Regions from separate parts of the Paenibacillus sp. XP01 genome, predicted to be linked through region 1. Evidence: a T-box and tRNA genes for the amino acid it is inferred to sense, from the RefSeq annotation. Region 1 holds a T-box; the other holds one or more tRNA genes.
The links. A T-box is a leader RNA that pairs with one kind of tRNA and senses whether it is charged. The one in region 1 lies ahead of trpS (tryptophan--tRNA ligase), so its partner is inferred to be a tRNA-Trp.
Positions count from the first base shown of each region.

Region 2: it has a tRNA-Trp gene. The T-box ahead of trpS (tryptophan--tRNA ligase) is inferred to sense a tRNA for this amino acid. The anticodon was not compared.

Region 1 is NZ_CP139481.1:5,820,070-5,824,462, reverse strand. It holds gene SNR34_RS26155 (M3 family oligoendopeptidase) at 1-208, shown strand, start outside; gene SNR34_RS26150 (O-methyltransferase) at 466-879, shown strand; gene SNR34_RS26145 (alpha/beta-type small acid-soluble spore protein) at 955-1,191, opposite strand; gene SNR34_RS26140 (aldose 1-epimerase) at 1,370-2,344, opposite strand; T-box leader at 2,596-2,843, shown strand; gene trpS (tryptophan--tRNA ligase) at 2,918-3,907, shown strand; gene SNR34_RS26130 (hypothetical protein) at 4,062-4,256, opposite strand; gene SNR34_RS26125 (alpha/beta-type small acid-soluble spore protein) at 4,376-4,393, shown strand, end outside.
Region 2 is NZ_CP139481.1:407,165-411,557, forward strand. It holds rRNA gene SNR34_RS01895 (23S ribosomal RNA) at 1-794, shown strand, start outside; rRNA gene rrf (5S ribosomal RNA) at 870-986, shown strand; tRNA gene SNR34_RS01905 (tRNA-Ile) at 1,026-1,102, shown strand; tRNA gene SNR34_RS01910 (tRNA-Ala) at 1,137-1,212, shown strand; tRNA gene SNR34_RS01915 (tRNA-Glu) at 1,222-1,293, shown strand; tRNA gene SNR34_RS01920 (tRNA-Val) at 1,303-1,378, shown strand; tRNA gene SNR34_RS01925 (tRNA-Thr) at 1,384-1,459, shown strand; tRNA gene SNR34_RS01930 (tRNA-Asp) at 1,470-1,547, shown strand; tRNA gene SNR34_RS01935 (tRNA-Phe) at 1,735-1,807, shown strand; tRNA gene SNR34_RS01940 (tRNA-Tyr) at 1,819-1,904, shown strand; tRNA gene SNR34_RS01945 (tRNA-Trp) at 1,914-1,987, shown strand; tRNA gene SNR34_RS01950 (tRNA-Lys) at 2,005-2,080, shown strand; tRNA gene SNR34_RS01955 (tRNA-Leu) at 2,091-2,178, shown strand; tRNA gene SNR34_RS01960 (tRNA-Gly) at 2,186-2,260, shown strand; tRNA gene SNR34_RS01965 (tRNA-Arg) at 2,266-2,342, shown strand; tRNA gene SNR34_RS01970 (tRNA-Leu) at 2,356-2,434, shown strand; tRNA gene SNR34_RS01975 (tRNA-Pro) at 2,441-2,514, shown strand; tRNA gene SNR34_RS01980 (tRNA-Gly) at 2,528-2,598, shown strand; gene cdaS (sporulation-specific diadenylate cyclase CdaS) at 3,252-3,881, shown strand; gene SNR34_RS01990 (Glu/Leu/Phe/Val family dehydrogenase) at 4,085-4,393, shown strand, end outside.

The DNA of each region.
Region 1 (4,393 bases):
CAGCGCGGGCATTTACGCCAGAGCGCAACAAGAGGGTACCGCATTTGCAGACAAGTATGATGACTTGCTGCGGGATACCGGACGAATGACCGTTGAGGAACTGGCGCAGAAGCATCTCGGCACCGATTTGACGAAGCCTGATTTCTGGCAGAATGCTGCCCGGCTCGTTACGGATGATATCGAACAGTTCCTTGCCATGACGGAGTAGGCAGCGCCTGCAAGCATCCAGTAATCTTAACCTGCAATGCTGTGTTTCACACAGGGTTGCAGGTTTTTTTGTCGAATACCGATGTCGTAATAGAAAGAAAAAACTCGTATAAAAGTCGGAGAATGGCAATTATTTGCGCAACATATAGTAAGCAATACCCAAATTTGTTTATTATTGTTGAATAGGCCAATATGATGTCATATAATGAGCCGTAAGTCCTGAACTTTCAGGTCTTATTGCATAAAGGAGGAATAGATGTGGTAAAAATTGACCAGATTTCGTTAGCAAGACAATTGGATTTGGTGTTCAAAGAAGTGGATCAGGAGTTAGGCGGGGTGGGGTCAGGAATTTTGTTTGTGCAAATACGAAATAATGTCATTGGGAAGTTTGGTATTCGACATAATCCGATAGCTGGACGCAATGGGCAAATGGAATCCGATCACGAAGGTTTGAACGAGACCCAGCGTGCTTCATTCCGGGCCATGGCCCTAGAGACGCTGAAATTCAAGCGGAATTGGACGCACGGAGAAATTTCTTTTGATTTTACGGTTAGGCAAGGCATGATCATGGTAGACGCTACGATGGAGTCCAACTACAATATGGCCAATCTTATGATCCGCTACCCTAGAACCAATACATACAAGGATTCCGGCTTGGGATCGACTTCATGACGATGAGCATAAAAAGCGGCACTTCCGAAGAAGGCCGCATGTTGCTGTAGGTAATCCAAGCAATTATTCCGAGTGTTAGGAACGACCCGCTAATTGCTGCTCAGCGATTTGAACCAGACGTTTAGTGATATATCCACCCAGGGAACCTGTCTCGCGGGACGTGTAGTTACCGTAGTAACCATCCTGAGGGATTGTCACACCCAGCTCCTGTGCAGCTTCCATTTTCAATTGCTGCAGTGCTGCTGTAGCTTGGGGAACAACGAGGTTGTTGGAAGAACGGTTTCCGCTACCTTGGTTTTGACCTCCGTACATGTGTATCACCTCCTTATGTCTTGGTGATGTTAGTATGGTTGCAGGTGCGAGAAATATACCCGATAGAGGGCGAGGTAACATTTGGAATGAAATGCTCCTAAACGAAGAAAAAGCCGATCCGTTAAGGATCGGCCAAGCAGTTTCATGTGAAACCCGGCAATGGAGCAGAAAGAAGCAGCTATTCTGCGGGCGGAACGACTTCAATGTGCGTGAGCAGCTCGACAGGGTATCCGGGTTCCAGACGAATTAGCCCCGTCTCTTCAGCGGGCAGAGATAAGTTCGGGGCGTCCGACAGCCAGGTATATGGCTCGATGCACAAAAACTGATCGGATTCACCCTTTGTGAATAGTACCCAATGCTTGAAATAGGCTTCATCTGTTGAATATTTAATTTGATAACCATCTTGGCGAATTAAATGGGCAATCGCCGGCTGGCCCGGTGTCGCCTTGAGAATGTTATCCCAGTTGCGTCCTTCCATGTTCATCCCTTCATTAAGGGCTGCCCACTCGCCTGGCGGTTCTATCGCGCCTGTAGGCAGTTGTTCCTCATTGAGGGCATATTCTCCGGAAACGGGGATTTGCAGCGTCCATTCCGCAGGTTTGCCGTCCAGCAAGAACCATGTATGATAACCCATCCCGAACGGGGCGGGAGACGAACCCAGATTGGTCACTTTCAGCTTCTGGCTCAGGACAGCGTTTTGCAGCCTGAATGTCATTTCAAGCTTAAGCGGAATGGGGTATTGCGCCATCCAGTCCTCATCGCTGGAAGTCAGAAATTCGGTGGTGATCGCGCAGCCGTCTTCGTCTTCTTCTATGTCACTGACACACCAGGCTTGAGTGCGGTGGAGTCCATGGATATGATTGTCATGGGCCGTATTTTGAACAAATTGGTAGGGGACGCCTTCGTATTCGAAGGAGCCACGATGGATACGCCCTGGCGGAACCAGCAAAGGTACGCCGAAGTGATAAGGCTTCTGCAGATAAAAGGCAAGCTCGTCTTCCTCTGGACTGCGAACAACATCGCGATTCTGTACCATGTCCCGAATCGAAATGATATTATTCCCCAGACGAGGCAGCAGGGTAATCTCCAGTTCACGGCTATGTAGAATATACGTGTCGTAACCATTCCATTGGCCTTTGGTCACTTGTTTCATATTTGGATGCTCCTTTTCCCACTTGAAATCTGTCTGCGCGGCTCAAAGATAGCATGCCGCCTGCAGGCGTGTCAATTGTGCACAACAGTCTCCCGGAACCGTCGGATCATGATGTGCCTTACCTTCAATGAACAATTCCATCATAACAGATTTTAGGGCCGGGGGTAAAAAAAGCTCTTCCGGTTTTGACAATCCGCCGCTTGCGCATTAATATGAATTAGACAGAAGTTGTTTGAATGAATTTGAAACAGGATAAAGCGATGACAGGGACAAGTAAGCTATGAGAGCTCTCTTCAGAAAGTCGGTGGAGGATGCGAACCGATGAGGGACTTATTGCCGAATGGACTCTGGAGCGCGGGTTTGAACCAGGCCGGCAGCCGAGAAGGCAGGACAGGCCTGCAGTAGGATCTGACGTCTATTCCACGTTACGGAAATGGAAGGCATTTCTTTGAAGGAAGAAATGTGAATTAGGGTGGCACCACGGTCTCACGTCCCTTGCGGATGTGGGATCTTTTTGCGTACAAAAATATAACGATTGTAATTCGACACGATCTAAGGGAGGAAATTTGTCATATGAAAACCGTTTTGTCAGGAATTCAGCCCAGCGGCAAGCTTACGCTGGGCAATTACATTGGCGCGATCAAAAATTTCGTCAAGCTGCAACATGATTATCAGTGCCATTTTATGGTGGTGGATTTGCACGCCATCACGGTTCCGCAGGAGCCGGCAGCGCTTCGCGAGCAATCCGAGGCGGTTGCTGCTCTGTTTATTGCAGCAGGAATCGATCCGACCAAGTCCAACGTCTTCCTGCAATCCCACGTTCCGCAGCATGCCGAGCTTGGATGGCTGCTGACCACACTCACCGCGATGGGCGAGCTGGAACGCATGACGCAATTTAAGGACAAGTCGTCAGGCAAAGAATCGGTCGGAGCCGGTTTGTTCGTGTATCCGTCGTTGATGGCTGCGGACATCCTGCTCTACAATGCCGATCTCGTTCCGGTCGGGGACGACCAGAAGCAGCACCTGGAGCTTACGCGCGATCTCGCCGGACGGTTCAATCATCGTTACGGGGACTACTTCACGATTCCGGAGCCGTATATTCCGAAGGTTGGCGCACGCATCATGTCTTTGGATGACGCATCCAGCAAGATGAGCAAAAGTAACCCGAATCCGGGCAGTTACATCTCGTTGCTGGACACACCGGCCGAAATCCGCAAAAAGATCAGCCGTGCCACGACGGATTCGGGACGCGAGGTCGTGTATGATCCTGCGAACAAACCTGAAGTCAGCAATTTGATGACCATTTATGCGGAATGCGCGGGAATTACGCTGAACGAAGTGGCTGAGCGCTTCGAGGGGCAAATGTACGGTCCTTTCAAAAAGGAATTGGCAGAAGCCGTCGTTTCGGTCATTGAGCCGCTGCAACAGCGGTATCGCGAAATTCGCGAATCGGGCGAACTGACCGAAATCTTGGCGGTTTCGGCAAGCCGTGCCGAAGAAGTGGCCGACAAAACCATTCGCGAAGTTAAGGAACGCATGGGGTTTGTCCCTAAACGCAAGTAGGCTTGAGCCATCTTGCGGAAGGGTTCTGCGAACATGACAAAAAGGAGCGGGATTCGCCGGCAATGGTTGCCTGGGCGATTCGCTCCTTTTGTCATAAAAAATGCCGAATGGCGCTTCTCTTGCAGCCTGAAAAATTCAGCAGGCTTGGGAATACTCAGGATGCGGAATTCGGCGATCCCAAGGATTGGCGCTCTTTTTTGGCGCGAATGACAAAGCCCCAGCCGATATTGCCGATAGATGCCACAAACAGAAGTGCAGCAAGCCAACCGGAATAAGACATCGTAATTGCTGTAACCGTTAACAAAACAATGGACGAAAACGCAAACCATAAAGACAAGCCTTTGCTCATTGGGAAAAACCTCCATCATGATTTTGTTGAAAATTCCGTATAACCTGATACGGGAGAGCCATAATAATCTTGCAAGCTTGCAATACATCACAGACACAGATTGAAAGGAGATTTTAAATATGGCTCAAGGATCTCGT
Region 2 (4,393 bases), 1.5 Mb from region 1:
TGGGTACGATCTGTACAGGATAGGTGGGAGCCTGAGAAGCATGAGCGCCAGCTTGTGTGGAGGCACCGTTGGGATACCACCCTGATCGTATCTAGGTTCTAACCTGGTGCCCTAATCGGGTACGGGGACAGTGTCAGGTGGGCAGTTTGACTGGGGCGGTCGCCTCCTAAAGAGTAACGGAGGCGCCCAAAGGTTCCCTCAGAATGGTTGGAAATCATTCGAAGAGTGCAAAGGCATAAGGGAGCTTGACTGCGAGACCTACAAGTCGAGCAGGGACGAAAGTCGGGCTTAGTGATCCGGTGGTACCGCATGGAAGGGCCATCGCTCAACGGATAAAAGCTACCCTGGGGATAACAGGCTTATCTCCCCCAAGAGTCCACATCGACGGGGAGGTTTGGCACCTCGATGTCGGCTCATCGCATCCTGGGGCTGAAGTAGGTCCCAAGGGTTGGGCTGTTCGCCCATTAAAGCGGTACGCGAGCTGGGTTCAGAACGTCGTGAGACAGTTCGGTCCCTATCTGTCGTGGGCGTAGGAAATTTGAGAGGAGCTGTCCTTAGTACGAGAGGACCGGGATGGACGTACCGCTGGTGTACCAGTTGTTCCGCCAGGAGCACCGCTGGGTAGCTATGTACGGACGGGATAAGCGCTGAAAGCATCTAAGCGTGAAGCCCCCCTCAAGATGAGATTTCCCAGTATGTAAGACCCCTTGAAGACGACGAGGTAGATAGGCTGGGGGTGGAAGTGCAGCAATGCATGGAGCTGACCAGTACTAATCGGTCGAGGGCTTATCCAAGAAATGCAGGTTCTAAGATCGCAGATTTCGTTTCGAATCCAGTTTTCAGAGAGCAATCTCTGAACTGAAAAATCGTTTGGTGGCGATGGCGGAGGGGTTCCACACGTTCCCATCCCGAACACGACCGTTAAGCCCTCTAGCGCCGATGGTACTTGGACCGCAGGGTCCTGGGAGAGTAGGAAGCCGCCAAGCGAAACCCCTTAAGGGGCTTTTTTTTCGCCTTATTTGCTTGGGCCCTTAGCTCAGTTGGTTAGAGCGCACCTCTGATAAGGGTGAGGTCGGTGGTTCGAGTCCACCAGGGCCCACCATTTAACTTACAAATCAATAAATCCTACATATTATGGGGCCATAGCTCAGCTGGGAGAGCGCCTGCCTTGCAAGCAGGAGGTCAGCGGTTCGATCCCGCTTGGCTCCACCATTATATCAAGGCCCGTTGGTCAAGGGGTTAAGACACCTCCCTTTCACGGAGGTAACAGGGGTTCGAATCCCCTACGGGTCATAGTAGTATGGAGGCTTAGCTCAGCTGGGAGAGCATCTGCCTTACAAGCAGAGGGTCGGGGGTTCGATCCCCTCAGCCTCCACCATATACGCCGGTGTAGCTCAACTGGTAGAGCAACTGACTTGTAATCAGTAGGTTGGGGGTTCAAGTCCTCTCGCCGGCACCATTTAGTGCCTGGAACCGTGGTGTAGTTGGCCTAACATGCCTGCCTGTCACGCAGGAGATCGCGGGTTCGAATCCCGTCGGTTCCGCCACTTTGAATATTCAGCAGGGATGAGAATCCGTAAATGGGTTCGTCGAAGCATTCACTTCGAGAGCATAAGCTGCGCAGTCTCGAACGAAGTGAGAGTATCCCGTCGGTTCCGCCACTTGAATATTCATCAGGGATGGCAATTCGGTATTGGGTTTGTCAATTCCGCTTTTATCTTTATAAACGAATATGGCTCGGTAGCTCAGTCGGTAGAGCAGAGGACTGAAAATCCTCGTGTCGGCGGTTCGATTCCGTCCCGAGCCACCTTATATTGTGGAGGCTTAGCGAAGTGGCCAAACGCATCAGACTGTAAATCTGCTCCCGTACGGGTTCGGTGGTTCGAATCCATCAGCCTCCACCATTATTTTATAGGGGCATAGTTTAAAGGTAGAACAGCGGTCTCCAAAACCGTTAGTGTGGGTTCAATTCCTGCTGCCCCTGCCAGAGAATTTTTTTAGTAAGAGCCATTAGCTCAGTTGGTAGAGCACCTGACTTTTAATCAGGGTGTCGAAGGTTCGAGTCCTTCATGGCTCACCAGTTATATTATGCGGTCGTGGCGGAATTGGCAGACGCGCACGGTTCAGGTCCGTGTGGGCTAACCCCCCGTGGAGGTTCGAGTCCTCTCGACCGCACCAATCATATGCGGACGTGGCTCAGCGGTAGAGCATCGCCTTGCCAAGGCGAGGGTCGCGGGTTCGATTCCCGTCGTCCGCTCCAAATATGCGCCCTTAGCTCAGCTGGATAGAGCGTTTGACTACGAATCAAAAGGTCGGGAGTTCGAATCTCTCAGGGCGCGCCATTTAATTAAATAAGCCGGTGTGGCGGAATGGCAGACGCGCTCGACTCAAAATCGAGTGGGAAACCGTGGAGGTTCGAGTCCTCTCACCGGTATGTTTTCGGGATGTAGCTCAGCTTGGTAGAGCACCTGGTTTGGGACCAGGGGGTCGCATGTTCAAATCGTGTCATCCCGATTTTTTATAGGATGCGGGTGTAGTTCAATGGTAGAACTCCAGCCTTCCAAGCTGGTAGCGTGGGTTCGATTCCCATCACCCGCTTAAATTTTTTTGAGACCCTTGTGCGACAAGGGTTTTTTCTTTGCGTAAATTTCGACATACTGATCTCGAAGCAGCATGTCCGCGGTATGCCGTATCCTCAATCCTCGGAGCGATGCCAACCAGGGAGGAATATTCAATTCCACATCCTAGAATTCGGTATCTGTACCGGCCCATCCACAGTTCTGATTTTCGCCCGATCCTCCTAAAGAGTGGAACAACATATTATAAACGCAAAAAGAAATGTAGAAGTATTTAAGAATGCCACGATCCCTGGAGGCGACGCCCTCGATCCTGGAACCCCAATAGTAGTCCAATTCGTCGTCTCTTAATGGTCTGTTTTTAAATTAATGCAAGAAGGATCTGCTTCGCATTTAGACGAACGGGTCCTTTTCTCGATCTTTTGTACGTTTGACAACCATAGACTTCGACCATCACCCAACTTATATTTAAAACACAAAAAAGCTTTTGCGCTGCAAGGGCTTTTTTTGTTGCTTATAGGTGGTGTTCCACCCTGGTAAAAAAGTACCTTTGTTATGATGGCGGAACAGATTATGTAGCATTGCATAGATTGAATGGGCTTATGGGCACGTTAATGAACATTAGGTACCGTGAACGTTGGAAAGGATGAAGACATCACGAAGGAGGAACATTCCATGATCCATCAGCAGGCAGATTGCGACAGTTCATCCATGCGGCAAAAATTGAAGGAGGATCTTCGGCGCGTGGCGAACCGCATGAATGAGACATTGACGCGTTTCGATCAGGATAGCGTCTGTTTGCTGGCACAGTTTGCGGAGATTCGGAACGAGATCAAGAGGGTCGAGGTGCTGGCTGCCTCCTTTTATCTGGACTGCTATTTGTCACCCTTCACGGAGAAATTTGCCGAACTGACGGTGAGTGTGCAGCATTTGTCGGATCGCAGATATGGTGCGTTGATTGTGATCGAACGCGAAATATCGCTTGAGAAGATTATCCATTCCGGCGTTGCCGTGGATGCGAAAGTCACGCATGCCTTGCTGGAATCGCTTTTTATTCCGGGTGCTCCGTTACACGACGGTGCCGTGTTGATTCGTGGCAACCAGATCGTGTCGGCCGGCAACGTGCTTCCCGTCTCGCAGGCCGACGCCATTGGAGGAAAGTTGGGAACCCGTCACCGGGCCGCGCTGGGACTGAGTGAGCTGACGGACGCGATCGTGCTGGTCGTCTCCGAAGAGACGGGACAGGCTTCTTTTGCAGTCGACGGGGAGCTCCATCCAATCAACGTGATAGAGACGATTCAGTAAAGGTTAGGGCCTGCACGGAAAGGAAATATATTGCCCCCAGAAATAAGTAATCCATTCTGACATTAGAAAGCTAGTATGAATATGATCTTTACATGGTTGGTGTCATTGTAATGGAAATAATGAATCGCGTGCGCAACAGAGAGGAGTCAAAAAGACAGAATGATTGATTCGATCGCAAAAACGGTTTGAGGAGACGGTTAGCCATGAATTGGTTTGAAGCAATGGAACGCCATGATTACGAGGAGCTCGTCTTGTGTCAGGATAAATCATCCGGATTGAAGGCGATCATCGCTATCCATGACACAACGCTTGGACCTGCACTGGGCGGGACGCGAATGTGGACATATGCCTCCGAAGATGCAGCCATTGAAGATGCACTGCGGCTTGCCCGCGGAATGACGTACAAACATGCCGTATCCGGCCTGAACCTGGGCGGAGGAAAGGCAGTTATTATCGGGGACCCGCGACGGGACAAAAATGAAGCGATGTTTCGCGCTTTCGGCAGATACGTT